Regions from separate parts of the Pseudarthrobacter defluvii genome, predicted to be linked through region 2. Evidence: predicted binding sites of a transcription regulator. Region 2 holds the regulator's gene; each other region holds the start of a gene.
The links. The regulator HrcA, encoded in region 2, represses chaperone genes, less so after heat shock. The targets are predictions, from matches to a motif close to TTNGCACTCGNNNNNNNCGAGTGCNAA.
Positions count from the first base shown of each region.

Region 1: a site for HrcA is predicted at 2,120-2,146, ahead of groL (chaperonin GroEL). Genes of this name have one in related genera too.
Region 3: a site for HrcA is predicted at 2,267-2,293, ahead of JCQ34_RS13020 (FmdB family zinc ribbon protein). Genes of this name have one in related genera too.

Region 1 is NZ_CP066362.1:791,145-797,416, forward strand. It holds gene JCQ34_RS03745 (LytR C-terminal domain-containing protein) at 1-553, shown strand, start outside; gene JCQ34_RS03750 (cold-shock protein) at 560-766, shown strand; gene JCQ34_RS03755 (ABC transporter substrate-binding protein) at 766-2,034, shown strand; gene groL (chaperonin GroEL) at 2,325-3,959, shown strand; gene JCQ34_RS03765 (ABC transporter substrate-binding protein) at 4,039-5,358, opposite strand; gene JCQ34_RS03770 (ribonuclease HI family protein) at 5,632-6,272, shown strand, end outside.
Region 2 is NZ_CP066362.1:2,140,577-2,146,848, reverse strand. It holds gene lepA (translation elongation factor 4) at 1-63, shown strand, start outside; gene hemW (radical SAM family heme chaperone HemW) at 89-1,318, shown strand; gene JCQ34_RS09880 (DUF4870 domain-containing protein) at 1,328-1,738, opposite strand; gene JCQ34_RS09875 (DUF3097 domain-containing protein) at 1,815-2,663, opposite strand; gene hrcA (heat-inducible transcriptional repressor HrcA) at 2,838-3,851, shown strand; gene dnaJ (molecular chaperone DnaJ) at 3,940-5,067, shown strand; gene JCQ34_RS09860 (16S rRNA (uracil(1498)-N(3))-methyltransferase) at 5,070-5,843, shown strand; gene JCQ34_RS09855 (GerMN domain-containing protein) at 5,836-6,272, opposite strand, start outside.
Region 3 is NZ_CP066362.1:2,819,970-2,826,241, forward strand. It holds gene JCQ34_RS13005 (GNAT family N-acetyltransferase) at 1-603, opposite strand, end outside; gene galU (UTP--glucose-1-phosphate uridylyltransferase GalU) at 608-1,513, opposite strand; gene JCQ34_RS13015 (5-formyltetrahydrofolate cyclo-ligase) at 1,617-2,237, shown strand; gene JCQ34_RS13020 (FmdB family zinc ribbon protein) at 2,349-2,621, shown strand; gene JCQ34_RS13025 (RcpC/CpaB family pilus assembly protein) at 2,737-3,465, shown strand; gene JCQ34_RS13030 (AAA family ATPase) at 3,558-6,272, opposite strand, start outside.

The DNA of each region.
Region 1 (6,272 bases), 1.3 Mb from region 2:
GTCCCGCGTGCGGCTGTGGCCCATCCTTGCGGTGGGCGTTGCGGCCCTGGCCATTGGACTGGTCTCCTTCCTGATCCTTCCCAAGCTCGGCTTCAACACCACCGCCAGCCAGGCGTCGGCAACCGTTGAATCAGCCCCGCTGGCCGGAACCGGATCCACCCCTTCGCCCACCCAGTCCTCGTCTGCACCGGGGTCCGTCCCGGTGCCGTCCGCGTCGGCCGTACCAACCCAAAGCAGCGAGCCCGAGCCCACCGCTTCCGCCAGCCAGCAGGCCGTCGTCGACAAGACCCAGGCAGTGGCCGTCTACAACGCTGCCGGCACGGCAGGGCTGGCCAGCCGCGTGGGGGGCACGGTCCAGGCTGACGGCTGGCGGCTCGGCCAGGTAGGCAACTGGTCCGGCGCCCCGCAAAAGTCCTCCGTGATCTTCTATGCCGGCCCGCAGCAACTGGCCAGCGCGCAGGAGCTTGCAGGACTGTTGAACATTCCCACCGTGGTGAACAGCACCGAATTCCAGGTACCGCTCGTGGTTGTGCTCGGCCCGGGTTACCGGTAGCCGCGCATGGCACTGGGAACCGTGAAGTGGTTCAACGCTGAGAAGGGCTACGGCTTCATCACCGTTGACGGCTCCGGTGATGACGTCTTTGTCCACTGGTCCGCGGTCCAGGGGGAGGGTTACCGCGCCCTGGCTGAGGGCCAGCGGGTGCAGTTGGACATTGGCGAGGGCGAAAAGGGCCCGCAGGCAGAAAACGTCCGGCCCGCGCAATGATGCCGGCTCACCACTCCCCAGTCCGCGTCCGCACAGCGCTTGCCGCGTCACTGGCGGGCCTCCTTTCCATGACGGCCTGCGCCGGCACCGGCGGCAACGCCAGGACAGAGCCCGCGGAGGCTTCGGGCGACGGCGTCCTCCGGGTGGGCCTGATCCTTGACAACACCGGCGACAACGCCTTCCTCAACGCACCCCAGCTGGCGGCCGCCAAGGCAGCCATCCAGGACATCAACGCCGCCGGCGGACACAAGGGCCGGCCCGTGGAGCTGCTTCCGGTGCACCCGGACCAGGACACCGCAGCCCAGGCCAAGGACCTGGCGGCTGCCAAGGCGGACGTTGCCATTGGACCCACCGACTCCAGCCATGCAACCCCCGCCGTGGACATCCTGTCCCGCGCCCAAGTGCCGCTCATCTCCCCGGCCAACACCGCTGCCGGCCTCTCCACAAGCGCCAGTGGAGGCTACTATTTCCGGACGGCCGCAGCCGACGTCGCACAAGGGCCCGTGCTGGCAAAGCTCGCCAAGGACGCCGGTGCCGCCAGCATCAGCGTGCTGTACCAGCAGGGTGCCTACGGCAAGGACCTGTCGGCCGCCGTCACCGAAGCTGCCCAACAGTCCGGACTCAAGGTCCTGCCCGGGACGGGCTTCAATCCGGGGGATGGCGCCGAAGCCGCGCGCTCTGCCGCCAAAGCCACGCCGGACGCCGTCGTCCTGGTGGCCCGCGACGGCGCGCAGGGCGCATTGGCCGAACTCCACAATGCAGGGGTCAGCGGTTCGAAGGTCATCCTCAGCGACGGTGCCTTCGCCCGCTACGGATCCGCGCTGCCGTCCCGGGCCCTCGAAGGCGCGCGCGCCGTCATCCCGGGCCAGCTCCCCACGGCAGCCTTCCAGGGCAAACTGCTGGCGGTGGACCCCTCCCTGAAGGACGTCTCTTACGCTGCCGAAACCTATGACGCAGTTACGCTGGCGGCCCTCGCAGCGGCCCGGGCGCAGGATGACGCGGGCCGGTCCATTGCCGCGAACCTCATTCCGGTCTCCGGCGGAACGGCGACCTCCGGGGCAGGCACGCCGCAGGCTCCGTGCCTGAGTTACAAGGAGTGCCTCGGCGGCCTCGCCGCCGGCCCGGACATTAATTACGACGGCGAATCCGGCCCGGTTGCCTTCGATACCAACGGGGACATCACCACGGCCGCCTTCTCCGTCTTCACCTACGGGGCTGACAACAACCCCAGCCCCACGGGGCACGAAACAGCTGGACACTCCGGCTGATCGCCCTGGGCGAAGCGGCTGCGGCCAGCGCCTTGTCCGGCGTCTTATCGCTTGCACTCTCACCTGGGGAGTGCTAATTATTGAGTTAGCACTCTGACGTACCGACTGCTAAAGCAAAGCCTGGTTTCGGCCGGCGGCGCCCTGCACCGGTCGAGGAGCGAAAGAAACACCTCACTTCAGTGAGATCCCCACGCGGAGGCATACAGAGGCCGCCGTCAAAGGATCGTCCGTCGCGGGCACTGCAGCGAAGGTTCATTCTTAACGACTGTCCCGAAAGGACTACTGCCGTTATGGCCAAGATCATTGCATTTGATGAAGAGGCACGCCGCGGCCTTGAGCGTGGCCTGAACACCCTCGCCGACGCCGTTAAGGTCACCCTCGGCCCGCGTGGACGCAACGTCGTCCTCGAAAAGAAGTGGGGCGCCCCCACGATCACCAACGATGGTGTTTCCATCGCCAAGGAGATCGAGCTGGACGATCCCTACGAAAAGATCGGCGCCGAGCTGGTCAAGGAAGTTGCCAAGAAGACCGACGATGTTGCCGGTGACGGCACCACCACCGCCACGGTCCTGGCACAGGCGCTGGTCAAGGAAGGCCTGCGCAACGTTGCCGCCGGCGCCGACCCGCTGTCCCTCAAGCGCGGCATCGAGAAGGCCGTTGACGCCGTCACCGCCGAGCTGCTGAACTCCGCCAAGGAAATCGAAACCAAGGAAGAGATCGCCGCCACCGCGTCCATCTCCGCCGGTGACGACGAGATCGGTGCCCTCATCGCCGAAGCCCTGGACAAGGTGGGCAAGGAAGGCGTCATCACGGTCGAGGAGTCCAACACCTTCGGCCTGGAGCTCGAGCTCACTGAAGGCATGCGCTTCGACAAGGGCTACATCTCCGCCTACTTCGTCACCGACGCCGAGCGCCAGGAAACTGTCCTCGAGGACCCGTACATCCTGATCGTCAACTCCAAGATCTCCAACGTCAAGGAACTGGTTGCTGTCCTGGAAAAGGTCATGCAGTCCAACAAGCCGCTGCTGATCATCGCCGAGGACATCGAGGGCGAGGCCCTGGCCACCCTGATCGTCAACAAGATCCGTGGCACCTTCAAGTCTGTCGCCGTCAAGGCTCCGGGCTTCGGTGACCGCCGCAAGGCCCAGCTGGCCGATATCGCCGTCCTCACCGGCGGCCAGGTCATCTCCGAGGAAGTTGGCCTCAAGCTGGAGAACGCCGGCCTGGAGCTCCTGGGCCAGGCCCGCAAGGTTGTTGTCACCAAGGACGAGACCACCATCGTCGAAGGTGCCGGCGACGCCGACCAGATCGCCGGCCGCGTTTCCCAGATCCGCGCCGAGATCGAGAACTCCGACTCTGACTACGACCGCGAGAAGCTGCAGGAGCGCCTGGCCAAGCTGGCCGGCGGCGTTGCAGTCATCAAGGCCGGTGCCGCAACCGAGGTTGAGCTCAAGGAACGCAAGCACCGCATCGAAGACGCTGTGCGCAACGCCAAGGCTGCAGTTGAAGAAGGCATCGTCGCCGGTGGCGGCGTGGCCCTGATTCAGGCCGGCGCCAAGGCGTTCGCCAACCTTCAGCTGTCCGGCGACGAAGCAACGGGCGCCAACATCGTCCGCGTTGCCATCGACGCCCCGCTGAAGCAGATCGCCTTCAACGCCGGCATGGAGCCCGGCGTGGTTGTCGACAAGGTCCGCGGCCTGCCCGCCGGCCACGGCCTCAACGCAGCAACCGGTGAATACACCGACCTGCTGGCAGCCGGCGTCAACGATCCCGTCAAGGTGACCCGCTCTGCCCTGCAGAACGCGGCTTCCATCGCCGGCCTGTTCCTCACCACCGAAGCAGTGGTTGCTGACAAGCCGGAGAAGGCTGCTGCTCCTGCCGGCGGCGACGACATGGGCGGCATGGGCGGCATGGGCGGCTTCTAAGCTTCCCGGCCGGGATTCCCTCCCGCCAACAGAAAAATGCGGCTCCCTCCTGGTGAGGGGGCCGCATTTTTGCTGCGGATTACTTTCTGGCTGAATCCAGCATTCCCTGGACTTCCTTCGTGAAGGCTTCGGCGGCCGCCTGGGGCGTCAGCCGGTCATACAGCACTTCATCTGTGTAGCGCTTGATCACGTTCTGGACGCTGCCCGCGCCCACCGGCGGTACCGGCGGCGCATCCTTGATATCCGGGGCGATGTCCTTCAGGAAGTTGACCACCGTGGTGTCAGCCGGCTTCAGCGAGGGCGTGATGGCGGCGACGATTTCGCTGTTGGTGGGCACACCCCTGTCCGTCATGAGAATTGCGCCGGCCTCCGGGCTGTTGGTGAGATAGTTGATGAACTCTGCTGCCTCCTTGGGATGCTTGGAACGGGAGGAAGCGGACCAGAACATGGTGGGTTTGTAGTACATGCCGTTCTTGGCCGAAGCTCCGTCCACACTCGGGGCGCGCAGCATCTTGATGCTGCTTCCGGTGGTGGCTTCAAGCGAGCCCAGCTGGTTGGTCCACCACCATGCCATGCCCACCCGGTTGGTGCCGAAGAGGCTTTGCTCGAGGCTCGCCCCTGCGTCTTCCGTCGCGACGTTGGCCGGTGGGCTGGCCTTTGAGTCGCGCTGGTCCTTGAGCCGCTCCCAGAAGGAGGCAGCCGTGGCGGCCTGGAAGTCGAGCTTGCCGTCCTCTGAGTACAGGTTCTCGCCGTGCTGGCGGAGCCAAATGATCAGGTCGGCCTCGTTGCTGCCGTATGCCGCTCCATAGTTCTTACCGTCGCCGGCGGCGCTGATCTTCGCGGCCGTGTCCGTGAAGTCCTTCCATGTCCAGGTCTTGTCGTCGGGAAGGGGAACGCCCGCCGCTTCAAACACCTTGGTGTTGGCCATGATGACATAGGCGTTCTGACCGGTGCTCAGTCCGTACTGCGCGCCACTGTACTGGCCTGATGCGAGTGCCTCCTTGTCCAACTTCGACGTGTCGATCCCGTTCTGCTTGGACAGGTCCAGCAGCGCGCCGCGGCCGCCGTATTCGGCAATGTACTTTTGGTCCATCTGAATGACATCGGGCGCATCGTTGGCGGCGGTCTTGGTTGCCAGTTTGTCCCAGTAGCTGGACCATTCGCCCGGCTCGGTCTTGATCTTGATGTTTGGGTGGGATGCTTCGAACGCGGCGATGACCTTGTTTGTCTGTCCGTTCAGGTATTCGTTGCCCCACCAGGTGAACCGCAGGGTCACCTGACCGTTGTCGCCGGACCCGCCGGATCCGCCGGCGGCGCCGCAGCCCGTGGCCAGGATGGATAGAGCCACAGCCGCAGCGCCAAGCTGAAACCTCCGGCGGCTTACTACTGGAATCGTCATTGATGTTCCCTTCGGTTGGTTTCTTCGCTCCGTGGCAGCCTTAGGTGACCAAGGATCTCGTCTCGAGAAACCGTTTTCTGAATTGGTGTGCTGCGATTCTTTCGCGCGACGGCATCCCCGTCAAGGGTATCCGGTAAGCGTTTTCCGAAAATTTCATTGGGAAAGCTGGAGGAGGAGCCGGACGCGCAGCCCGAGCCTGCGGCAGAAACAGGAGGATGGGCTGCAGTACCTCCGCGGCAGCCCATTGTCAGCTGCTTCTGGCAGGATGGATTGGTGACGATTACTGCAGCGGCTGACGGTTCGGCCTTGGGAAACCCTGGCCCGGCGGGCTGGGCCTGGTATGTGAATGACGATTGCTGGCGGGCCGGAGGCTGGCCGCACGGGACCAATAACCAGGGGGAGCTGATGGCTGTCCTAGACCTTTTGCGCGCCACGGCGCACCTCCCCGGGGAGGACCTGCGCATTTTGTGTGACAGCCAGTACGTCATCAACTCCATTACCAAGTGGATGCCGGGGTGGAAGCGGAAGGGCTGGCGCAAGGCTGACGGGAAGCCTGTCCTGAATGTGGAGCTGCTGAAGGAACTCGACCGCGAACTGGCCGGGCGAACCTACACGTTCGAGTGGGTCAAGGGCCACGCCGGGCACGACCTCAACGAGGCCGCCGACGAGCGGGCCAGGGCCGCGGCCACCGCGTACCAGCAGGGAGTGGCAGCACGCTCCGGCCCGGGATTCCCCGGCGGACACCACCCCGGCGCGCACCACGATCTTTCCAATGGCCAGGGCGGCCGCGGACGTGCCCTGGAGGAACCGGCGCCTTCCGGTGTGGGACTGCCGCCGGCCACCCTGGACATTCCGGCTGCTGCCCCCGCACAAACGCAGGCAGTACGCCGGGAATCAGCGCGAACGGGTGCAGA
Region 2 (6,272 bases):
CAAGAGGCCTTCATCGCCGCCCTCACCACGGACGAATCGAAGGACAAGGCAAAGAAGAAGTGACCACTGCGCAGCGGGGGACGCGCTGATGCCCAGCGTCCTTCCCCTCGGCGACCCGGCGCCGTCGGACGGCCTGCTGCCTGCACAGGCAGCGGACGGTGCGGCGGGCCGGGCATTTGGCCTGTACGTCCACATCCCGTTCTGCGCGGTGCGCTGTGGCTACTGCGACTTCAATACCTATACCGCCACGGAACTCGGCGGCGGTGCTTCGCAGGACGCATATGCGCAAACGGCGGTGTCGGAAGTGGCGCTGGCGGCGAACGTGCTGGCAGGTTCCGGCCTGCCGGAGCGGAAGCTCAGCACTGTCTTCTTTGGGGGCGGCACGCCCACGCTGCTGCCCGCTGATGACCTCGCCCTGATCCTTCGCGCTGCCATTGACCATTGGGGCATCGAGGACGGTGCCGAAGTCACCACGGAAGCCAACCCGGACTCTGTCACCCCTGAATCCCTGGCCGTCCTCAAGGAGGCCGGCTTCACCCGCGTGTCCTTTGGCATGCAGTCCGCCGTTCCGCACGTCCTCAAGGTCCTTGACCGCACCCACACGCCGAGCCGGGTACCGCAGGTGGTGCAGTGGGCCCGGGAAGCCGGCCTGGCCGTCAGCCTGGACCTGATCTACGGCACGCCGGGGGAGACACTGGCCGACTGGCGCCACTCCCTGGAGACGGCCCTGTCCTACCAGCCTGACCACATCAGCGCCTACGCGCTGATCGTCGAGGAAGGGACCAAGCTGGCAGCCCAGATGCGCCGTGGCGAAGTCCCGGGAATTGACGACGACGACCACGCCGACAAGTACGAGCTCGCCGACCAGCTGATCACCGAAGCAGGGCTCGGCTGGTATGAGGTCAGCAACTGGGCGCGCACTCCGGATCAGGCGTGCCGGCACAACCTGGCCTACTGGCGGGGAGACGACTGGTGGGGGATCGGCCCCGGCGCACATTCGCACGTGGGCGGGGTCCGCTGGTGGAACGTCAAGCACCCGTCCGCCTATGCCAACAGGCTGTCGCAGGGGCTGTCGCCGGCTGCCGGCAGGGAAACCCTGGATGCGGAAACCACAAACCTGGAAAAGGTGATGCTCGAGGCGCGCCTGCAGTCAGGGCTCGAGGTGTCAACGCTTAGCGCTGCCGGGCGGCATGAGGTGGCCGGGCTGATCGCGGGCGGCCTGGTGGAGCCCGCTGCCGCTTTCCGGGGACGCCTGGTCCTGACCCTCAAGGGCAGGCTGCTGGCAGACGCGGTGGTCCGCCGCATCCTCCCGGACTGACCTGGGCCGCTACTTGATCCAGCGCAGGTTGTACTGGTAGCGGTGCGGTTGGCCGCGGTTGACGTGGATGCCGGCGGCCACCGAGAAGCACGTGAGCGCCACCCAGATCAGTGTGGCGATGACCGCGAAAATGTTCCCCACGTAGGGGATGAAGACCAGGATGTTGGCCAGGACCGCGGCGATGGTGGGCGGCAGGCTGAAGTTCAGCGCTTCCTTGGACTCCTGGGCGGTGAACGGCCCGCGGTCGCGGAAGATCAGGTAGATCAGCAGCGACGGGATACACCCCAGGATTCCGCCGAAGTGAGCCAGCGTGGCCCATTGGCGGTCTTCGCTGGCCGTAAGCGGCAGGGCGTTGGCGGGTACGCCATGGTACTCGGAACGGCCCTGGCCGTCCCTGTGATCACGTGCGTTTTCTGCCACAGTCTGTGTCCTTCTGAGGTGCAAGTTGGTGCTGACTACTACCAAGAATACTGGCTTTGCGGCCGTCGCCCGCCCGTCAGGGCACGGTGAGGAAATCAATGACTTCCTCAACCCGGCCCAGCAGCGACGCTTCGAGGTCCGCGTACGTGCGTACGGCACCGAGCAGCTTCTGCCATCCGAGGCCGATGTCTTCCTTCGTGGCGTGGGGCCAGCCGAAGGCATTGAGGATCCCGGTCTTCCAGTCCTGCCCGCGGGGGATGGCGGGCCATTTTTCGATGCCCAGGACTGCAGGGCGGATTGCCTGCCACACGTCCACGTACGGGTGCCCGACGATCAGGACGTTGCCGGCCGCGCCCGGGGACGCCATGACGGCGTGGGCGATCCGGGATTCCTTGGAATCGGGAACCAGGTGGTCCACCAGCACACCGAGTCGGCGGCCCGGGCCGGGCCTGAAGTCCGCGACGGCAGCGGCCAGGTCGTCGATGCCGTGGAGGGGCTCGACGACGATGCCTTCCACGCGCAGGTCGTCTCCCCAGACCTTTTCCACCAGTTCGGCGTCGTGCTTGCCTTCCACCCAGATCCGGCTTGCCTTGGCAACCTGGGCGCGCTGGCCGGAGACGCGCACCGAACCGGAGGCAGTCCTGCCGGCGGGAGCACCGACGGCCGCCTTGGGCGCCGGCGGCATCAACCGGATGGGCTGGCCCTCGAGGAGGAAACCGAACCCCAGCTTGAAGGACCGCGACTTTCCGCGGCGGTCCTCCAATGCAACGACGTGCATTCCGCCGGACTTCTCCACGCGGGTGACGGCGCCCACCCAGCCGGACTGTACTTCCTCAAGCACCATGCCGCGCTCCACGGGGACCTCGGGCAGCTCCGTCCGCGTGGGAGCGGAAATGCCCCGGGGGCCCCAGTTCTGGTAATCCATGGAATCGATCCGCCTAGCGCTAGCTCCTTAGCCCGGGAGTTTCGCCCGGAGCGGTACCAATGCTAACAACGGGCCGAGGCATAATAGACTGTTAGCACTTAGGCATGTCGAGTGCTAACCCCCGGGTGGCACCGGGCGGGGCGGGCGGCCCCGGACCATGGATGGAGGTGGAGAGTGAGCGAGCCACGCAAACTGGAAGTACTGCGGGCCATCGTGGAGGATTACGTCCACTCCCGCGAGCCGGTTGGGTCAAAGGCCCTGGTGGAGCGGCATCATCTTGGCGTTTCCAGCGCCACCATCCGCAATGACATGGCCGCGCTGGAGGACGAGGGGCTGATCACCGCCCCCCATACCAGCGCCGGCCGGATCCCCACCGACAAGGGCTACCGGCTCTTTGTCGACCAGATCTCGGCAGTCAAGCCCCTTTCGGCTGCAGAACGCCGTGCCATCCAGACCCTCCTGGAGGGCGCGGACGACCTCGACGACGTACTGGACCGAACCGTTCGGCTGCTGTCGCAACTGACCAACCAGGTGGCCGTGGTCCAGTACCCGCACCTGAGCAGGGCACTTGTCCGCCACATCGAATTCGTGCTGCTGGCACCGCGGAAGGTCCTCGTGGTCCTCATCGCCAACAGCGGCAAGGTGGAGCAGCGCGTCATGGACGTCGGCCAGGACCTTGGCGACGAGGCGCTGGCCGAGTTGCGCACCCGTTTCCTGGCTGCCCTGGGGGGAACCCGGCTGAGCCACCTCGCCCAGGCCCTTCCCGCCGTCGTGGCTGCAACGCCCCACTCGCAGCGCCAGGCGGCACACGCGCTGGCCGTCGGCCTTGAGGGGCTGGCGCAGAGCAGTCGGGAAGACCGCATGGTCATGGCCGGCACCGCCAACCTCGCCCGGTCCAATGTGGACTTTCCCCTCAGCATTGGCCCTGTGCTGGAGGCGCTCGAGGAACAGGTGGTGATGCTGCGGCTGTTGAGCGAGATGGCCCAGGACCACCGGGGCGTGGCTGTCAGCATCGGAAGGGAGAACCCCTACGACGGGCTTGCTGAGGCCTCCGTGGTGGCCACCGGCTACGGTCCGGACAGCGCAGCCAAAGTGGGAATCCTCGGTCCTACCCGAATGGACTATCCCACCACCATGGCCGCCGTCAGGGCGGTAGCCCGCTACCTTTCGAGGATTTTGGGGCCCTGACTCTTGGCTGCCGGAGCTTGCTCCGGCTGTGAAACAAGAGCCCTGGCCGACCAACTGAACGCAGTACAACAAGGAAGAGACACGAATTTTGAGCAGCCACTATGACGTCCTTGGAGTCTCACCCGAAGCTACGGGCGAAGAGATCAAAAAGGCCTACCGCAAGCTGGCCCGCACCCTTCACCCGGACGTTAACCCAGGTGCCGACGCTGCAGAGCGGTTCAAGGCGGTAACGCACGCCTACGAGGTCCTTTCCGATCCCCAGAAGCGCAGGATCTACGACACCACCGGCAATGAAAACGGCACGGACAACGGTTTCGGCGGCGCCGGTTACGCAGGCCAGGGATTCGCGTTCCAGGACATTTTCGACACCTTCTTTGGCGCCGGTGGTGCCTCGGGTCCGGCGTCGCGCGTCCGCCGCGGCCAGGACGCACTCATCAGTGTCCGGATCGACCTCCGCGACGCCGTATTCGGAGTCAACAAGAAGCTCGAGGTGGACACCGCTGTGGTCTGTCCCACCTGTGATGGATCCTGCTGCCGTCCCGGGACCCAGCCGGAACGCTGCGACATCTGCGGCGGCAGCGGCCAGGTCCAGCGGGCCGTCCGCTCCATCCTCGGCCAGGTCATGACGGCAGCCCCCTGCGGCACTTGCGAAGGCTTCGGCACTGTCATCAAGGATCCCTGCAACGAATGCAGTGGCCAGGGCCGCATCCGCAGCCGCCGGTCGCTGACCATCAAGGTTCCCGCCGGTGTCGCCACCGGTACCCGCATCCAGCTCTCCGGCCAGGGCGAGGCCGGCCCTGCAGGGGGCCCGGCGGGCGACCTGTACGTCGAGATCCGCGTCAACAACGACCCCACGTACGTGCGCGAAAGCGATGACCTGCACGCCACCCTGCACATCCCCATGACCGCTGCGGCCCTGGGCACGGACGTCAGCCTCGAAACCTTCGACGGTACCCAGGAGATCGACGTCAAGCCGGGAACCCAGTCAGGCGAAATCATCACCCTGCGCGGCTTGGGTGTTACCCACCTGAGGGGCTATGGCCGCGGCGACCTGAAGGTGCATCTGCAGGTGGACACCCCGGCCAAGCTCGACTCCGCGCAGGAGGACCTCCTGCGCCAACTTGCCAAGCTCCGGGGTGAGCAGATTACCGAAGGCAAGTTGGCCGCCAGCGGCGGCATGTTCGCCAAGCTCCGGGACCGGTTCGGGAACCTGTAGCGGTGAGCAACCCCGTCTTCTTCACCTCCACTGGTTCCCTGGACGCAACGACGCCGGGCCGCACGTTCGTCCTCGAAGGGGCGGAGGCGCGGCACGCCGTCACCGTCAAGCGGCTGGCGCCGGGCGAGGCTGTGGACATCGTGGACGGCGCCGGCACCCGGATGACCGGAAAGGTTATCTCGGCCGCACCGTCCGGGCTCGAGGTGGAGTGCAGCAGCCTGACGGTGGAAGACAGGCCGGAGGTCCGGCTGGTGCTGGTCCAGGCTTTGGCCAAAGGCGACCGCGACGAACTGGCCATTGAGACAGCCACGGAACTGGGCGTCGACGCGGTGGTTCCCTGGCAGTCTGAACGGTCCATCGTCCGCTGGAAGGGCGACCGCGCAGCGCGGGCGCACGCCAAGTGGGAATCAACCGTGACGGCGGCCGCCAAGCAGGCGCGGCGTGCCTGGCTCCCGGAAGTCCGTGCCGCCGTCGACACCACGGCGCTTTCCGCCGCCGTGGAGGCGGCAGACCTGGCGGTCATCCTGCATGAAGACGCCGTGCGGCCGCTGCGTACCGTCCTGGAGGCATGGCAGGGGAGTGCAGGTGCCGGCCCCCGTGAAATTCTGCTGATCGTAGGCCCGGAGGGCGGCATCAGCCCGCGGGAAGTAACCAAACTCTGCGACAAAGGCGCTGTGACGGCCCTGCTGGGGCACCATGTCCTGCGGTCCTCCACAGCCGGCCCGGCCGCCGTCGTGCTTGCCAGCGACATCCTTGGCCGCTGGACCACTACCTGACCTTAAGGGACCTCGTGTCCTCGTTTTTGTCCGGCTCTCCGCTGGAGCCGGCCTGCGCTACGCGCAGCTCGTAGTCGCCTGGCGGCAGGTTGAGGGCAAGCGTGAAGACGCCCGCCTGTCCCTGCTCTGTACCTGCCGTGGTTTCCCCATTCAGGAAGGGCGCTTTGCTGCCGCCGTCCCCGGCCCGAAGCAGCTGCCAGTGGAGCTTTGCCCCAGGTGAGGTGCTGCGCCCGGTGATCTTCACGCTGCCGCCCGGCACCTCAGCGTTTTCCTGGGGGTCGATGATCCATACCGGTGCCACGAGGCCTGCTGCCCGCGTCATGAGTGCGCCCAGCTGGATCTTTCCGAACGCGACGTAGTCAGTGTGGCCGTCCACCAGGATCCGGACCCGGATTTGCTGACCGGTGTCGATCAGCCCGGAACTGGCGG
Region 3 (6,272 bases), 680 kb from region 2:
CAGCCAGGGACCCAACAGGCCTTCCGGGACTTCTTCCGCGGTGAGGGCGAAGGAGCGGTGGTCTGCCCATTTGCCGTTGATGTGGAGGAAGCGGGGCCGGTACCCTTCGTCCCGGAACCCCAGTTTTTCCACCACGCGCAGGCTTGGTCCGTTCTCGGGCCGGATATTGATTTCCATCCGGTGCAGGCCGAGCGCCCTGAAGCAGTGGTCGGTTACCAGCGCCACTGAGGTGGGCGCTATCCCCCGTCCTGCCCTGTCCTGGTCCACCCAGTACCCCAGGGTGGCCATCATGGCCGAACCCCAGACGATGGAGGACACTGTCAACTGTCCCACGATGGCGGGGTTCCGAAGCCCCGGCTGCCATTCGGTGATAAGGAAAGGCAGTGCAGTGGCCTGGGCAGCCTGGATATTGAGCGAGCGGACCATGTGCCGGTAGTCAGGGAGGCCACCTGCCGGGTCCGGGTTGGACGCCTCCCACGGTGCCAGCCACTGGCTGTTGCGCGACCGCACCTCGGTCCATTCTTTCTTGTCGCGGTACCGGATGGGCCGCAGGACCAGGTCGCCGCATTCAAGGGTGACCGGCCAAATGGGACCTGTGCGCACGGGGTTACCGGGAAAGGCCGGCGGCGAAGCCGGGCAGCCATTCCCGCAGGCCCGGACCCAGATCTTCGCTGTCGACGGCCAGCTGGACGCAGGCCTTGAGGTAGCTCAGCTTGTCTCCGGTGTCGTAGCGGCGGCCGCGGAAGACCACTCCGTAGACGCCGTGCCCCTCGGCATCACCGGAGGCAAGTTCCTGGAGGGCATCCGTCAGCTGGATTTCACCGCCCCGTCCCGGCTTAGTGTGCTCGAGGACTTCGAACACGGCCGGGTGCAGGACATAGCGCCCGATCAGCGCAAGGTTGGACGGGGCTTCCTCCGGTGTGGGCTTCTCCACCAGCCGGTTGACGCGGACGTAGCCTTCGCCGTCAATCTCCTGAATGTCGGCGCAGCCGTAGGCACTGATCTGCGAGGGTTCCACCTCAATAAGCGCGACGACGGACCCTCCCGTTTTCGCCTGCACGTCCATCATGGTGCTGAGCAGTTCGTCGCGGGCATCAATCAGGTCATCCCCCAGCAGGACGGCGAAGGCTTCGTTGCCTACATGCTGCTTTGCCCGGAGTACCGCGTGTCCCAGCCCGTGGGGGTCGCCCTGCCGGACGTAGTGGATGTCGCCCAGTTGGCTGGCCGCCTGGATAGATGCAAGCTTTTCCGTGTCTCCCTTGTCCTCCAGCGTCGATTCAAGGGAGGGCACCCTGTCGAAGTGGTCTTCCAGGGCGCGTTTGTTGCGGCCGGTAATCATCAGAACGTCGTTGAGGCCTACATGGACCGCTTCCTCCACCACATACTGGATGGCAGGCTTATCCACGACGGGAAGCATTTCCTTAGGCATCGCCTTGGTGGCGGGCAGGAACCTGGTGCCAAGGCCCGCGGCGGGAATGACAGCTTTGCGGACTCTGGGGTTACTGGTGTTCACCGGACTAATCTAACGTCAGCGTCAAGCATTTCAGTAACCATCGGCGCGGCAGGCTGGCATCCAGCCAGAAGCCGTAGAGTACTGGCAACGCAGGAAGGACACCATGCTGCAGGAGACGAACGCGGTCAAGGACGATATCCGGGCCGCCCACCGGCGCCGGCGCGCCGGGCTGACCCCGGCGCAACTGGAAGCGGCAGGCAGCGCCCTGGCTGTGCACGGCAATGCCTGGGCCGGGACGGTCACCGGCGGCCGGCCCGGCATTGCGTGCGTGTACCTGGGCGTGGGACAGGAACCGCCTACCCTGCCGCTCATTAATGCCCTGCACAGCAGCGGGCACAAGGTGCTGCTTCCGGTGTGCGAACCCGGCAGGGAGCTGAGCTGGGTGTTTTGGACGCCGGAAACAGGCTTCGAACGCAGTAAGTATGCGCCCATCCTTGAGCCCGCCGGACCCCGGCACGGGCCTGAAACGGCAGGCGGGGCGGCAGTCCTTTTCATTCCCGCCACCGCGGTGGACCGTGCCGGCAACAGGATCGGCCAGGGCGGCGGGTACTACGACAAGTTCCTGGGGCATCTTGCCACGGCCGGGAAGGAAATTCCGCTGGCCGCTGTTATCTACGACGATGAATTGCTGCCTGCGGGACGGATTCCTGCGGAGGAGTTCGACCGGCCGGTGCCGGCGGTCCTTGCGCCGTCCGGGTACCAGCCGCTCACGGGCGGCGCCTGACCCCGGGCCGTCCGGGGGCAGTGATAGAATTAGCACTCAGGCCCTGCGACTGCTAATGGTTTACCAGGTGGCAGCTCGGGACCTCTCGTTTGCCCAAGAGGAGGAGCACCAGTGCCAACATATGCTTACGCCTGCAAGGATTGCGGCCACGCCTTCGACATTGTCCAGTCGTTCTCGGACAGCAGCCTGACGTCCTGCCCTGAATGCCAGGGTACGTTGCGCAAGAAGTTCAACAGCGTGGGTGTCGTCTTCAAGGGCTCCGGTTTCTACCGCACCGACTCGCGCGATTCCAAGGGCAGCTCCGTCTCCCCGGCGCCGGCCGCGGCCCCGGCTGCGCCCGCAGCTGCCCCCGCCGCTTCGGCGCCGGCTGCAGCAGCCAGCTAGACAGGCATAAGTCTTAAGTACGACGGCGGCCGGCGCGTTCCAGCGCCGGCCGCCGTTGTCCACATAGCGTTCGTTCCGGCTCCCCAGGTGCGTTTACCGCAACTAGCGTGGGCGCATGTCCAGACTTCCCCGCCGTCGCCGCGACCGTTACCGGCCTCCCGCCAGCCCCCGAAACGTTGCACGCCGCGGTAAAGACCGTTCCCCGGGGGCACGTCTCGCCGGGTGGCTGAACCGCAACCGCAGGCTTGTTGCCGCGTTGTTGTTATGCGCAGCTGCAGCCCTTACGGTGCAGCAGCTCACTCCTCCCCCGCTCGCCACTGTGACGGCGTTGGCCGCAGCCCGGGATCTTCCCGCCGGGACCGCCGTGACGGCAGCAGATCTGGCGCACCTCCAGGTGCCGCCGGGAATGGTGGCCGACGGCTTTTTGCAGGATGACGCCGCCGCAGCGGGCAAGCAACTGGCCGCACCCGTGCGCAAAGGCCAACTCCTCACGGACGCTCAACTGCTCGGTCCGGGACTGCTCGCAGGCACTCCGCCCGGTTCAGCGGCGGTTCCCCTCCGCATGGCGGACGCCGCATCCATCCAGCTGGTCTCCCCCGGCCAGCTGGTCAACGTGGTGCTGACATCGGCCAACGGGTTTGACCAGCAGGGTCCCTCCCAGGTCCTGGCATCTGCCGTCCCCGTCCTATGGACTTCAAACAACGGCGGCCAGGGCGGGCAATGGCTGGGCACCACCGAAACGGATGGACTGATTGTGGTGGCGGCCAACGCGGAACAATCCTCGCGCCTGGCCGGAGCCTCAACCCAGGGCCGGCTGTTCTTCGTCCTGGTCGGCCCGCCGTAACATCAGCCAGCCGCACCGGGCCGAAACCGGACACCGGGTAGTCGATCCCCTGCGCCGGGTCCCTCCGGACGCCGCGGTCCGCCCCAGTGCGGTCAGCCCCAGTGCGGTGGCTTCTGTTCCTTCAACCAGGTGTCATGGTCGTCCTCCCGGTCACCCCAGCTGCGGGCATCGTCCTCAGCAGCCTTGCTCGGAAGGATTTCCTCACTGCCACCCTGTGCTGTGCGTGCGGCCGGGGCGGATGCCGCAGCGTCCCCGGAGGAGGCAGGGCCAGCACCTGGTGCAGTCTCTTGGTTCTTGTTCCGATCGTGGTGCATATCTTCCTCGGGCCCGGCGTTCCCGGCCCTGTCTTCCTTACTCGGGTTTTCGTTGCTCACGGGGTCCGACTCCTCGATTTTCGGGCTGCCCGAGCGCCTGCCCTGGCCGTGGTGACCCGAACCGGCGCCGGAACGGTCCGCGCCGGACGCGTCCGAGTTGCCGTCGGCGCTGTGCCGGATTGTCCCGGCTTCCTGGCGGTCCCCGTCGCTGTCCAGGTTTCCGGCCGCCCCGCCCGGCAGGTAGGAGGCGGCGGATGGTGCAGTATCGATTCCATTGAGCGCCTGGTGGACGTCGTCGTCAAGGAATCCCGTGGAGGTGGTGCTCCTGCCCGGCAGCACGATGTTCTCAAGTCCCAGGTACCCGGCGATGCGGTCGGCGCAGGTGGAGGGGTCGGTAAAGACTTCAATGGTCCACAGCGGCATGTAGCGCCAGCCCAGGCGTTCCAGCAGTTCCGGGCGCAGCCGGCTGCGTTCACGTACGCTCATGGCGCGGTACTGCTTGGTGCCGTCGGACTCGATGGCCACAGGCCGGGGCAGGTCCAGGTCGTCTTGGCCCATGGTGTTCAGGGGGTCGGCCGCGGCGACCACGTCAATGGCGCCGTCGTACTGGTGCCATACCCTGGCCCCGCGGGCGCGGAGCCGGTCCCCCAGATCCGCTACCAGGGGGTCCGCCCCAAGTGCCTGTTCGCTGGCAGCGGCGCGGGAGGCCGGGGTACCAAGGTCGGTGTTGCCGGAGATTTCCCGGTCCAGCAGCGTGTACAGGTCCACGGCGCCATGAGTGAGGCGGGTGTGGTCCAGGTCTTCCGGGCGGAAGCAGGTCAGCACGTGCAGGGAGCGCCGTGCCCGGGTCATGGCCAGGGCGAACTTCTCCCGGCCGCCTTCCGCGGACAGCGGCCCGAAGTTGTGCAGTGCACGGCCGTGCGGGGTGCGCCCGAATCCCGGCGAGAAGATGACGTGGTCACGGACCAGGCCCTGGGCGCGTTCCAGGTCAACCACCCGGAAGGACTCCGGGCCGGCTCCGAAGAATCCGGCCAGGCCGGGCTGGTTGGACAGCTGGAGCCGGATGGACTCGCCAATCCGGGCCGCATGCCGGAGGCTGGCGGTCACCACGGCGAGGGAAGTCCGGGGACGCATCCGGGCGTGCTCGAAGACCAGTTCCACAACGCGGTTGACCTCTGCCACGACGGATTCCACCCCCTCGTGGTCGGCACTGGGAAGGCCGGTGCCGTCCGGCAGGTACTCAACCAGCAGGGAGCGGTCCAGCCCCGTGGCGGACTGCCCTTCCGGCAGCCGGCGCAGGCCGCCGTCGTAAAAGCTCTTGCTCAGCTGGAGGACCAGGTCCTCATCCACTGCGCGGTACACCACGTTGAGCTGCCATACCGGCAGGACGGCGGAGAGCGCGGTAAAGGCGCTTTCCACACGGTGGTGCGCCGATTCTCCGGGCGCCAGCCGCTCCACCCCCACCGTGAAGGTCCGCGGCGTGGCAATGCGGGAATCGCCGAAGGCAATGACCTGCCGGGCACGGGCAATCGAGGGCAGGACCGCCTGCAGGGAGGTGGCCTCCGCATCGAGGATCACCACTGCGTCGAAGTGCTGTTCGGCTGGAAGCAGGCCCGTCATGAGGTAGGGGCTGACAGACCAGACGGGAACCAGTGTGCCGATCAGGTCCGGAGCCTGTGCGGTGAGGGCGGGCAGGGAGACCCGCCCGTCCTTGAGCAGGCTGCGCAGGAGGCCGGCCTGCCGCGGCTGGGCGGCAATGGCGGTGCGCCACCGCTCCGCCAGGGCCCACCGCAGCCGGGCTGCGCCGCTGGCAATGTGGGCGTTGTCCGCGAGGCGGTACTCTGCCTCGAGCTGGCGCAGGGCGTCGCCGTCGGACATGGCAAGGTAGTCGTCACCGCTGATCATTGCCTCGAGGGCGGACTGCCACCAGGCCAGCTCCAGTTCGGCCGCGACCGATCCTTCGGGCACCTCCCGTTCGGCAAGATCGGCAAGGAGTTCACCGAGGCCGTGTTCGCGCATGCTCTCAATGAGGAGCGTGCGTTCGGGCAGCGTTTTGAGTGTGTCGGTGTCCGCCACCAGCCGTTCCAGGCGTTCCATCAGCTGCCGGTAGGGAACGCCGGTCAGTGACCCGCCGTCTTCGGTATGCCGCAGGGCCTCGCCCAGTTGCGCCAGCTCCTTGTCCAGCGAGCGGTACATGGCGTTCATTTCCGCCAGGCCCGATGGAACGGCGGGGTGCCGCTGCGTGGTCGCGTATCCGGCCCACAGGGCCCGCTGTTCCTGGACCAGCAGCAGGGACGAGTGCAGATCCGCGATGTGGACGCCCGGGCGCACATATTCCTTGGCCACCCGGCGCAGCCTGGAGCGCTGCATGGCGGTCAACTCGATGCCGCGCTCACGCCGCCACGAGGACGGCGCGGTGGCGGAGATCAGGTCCGTCACCGGGCGGTCGAAGATGTCCGGGGTGAACTTGTCCAGGCTGCCGCGCACGGCGAC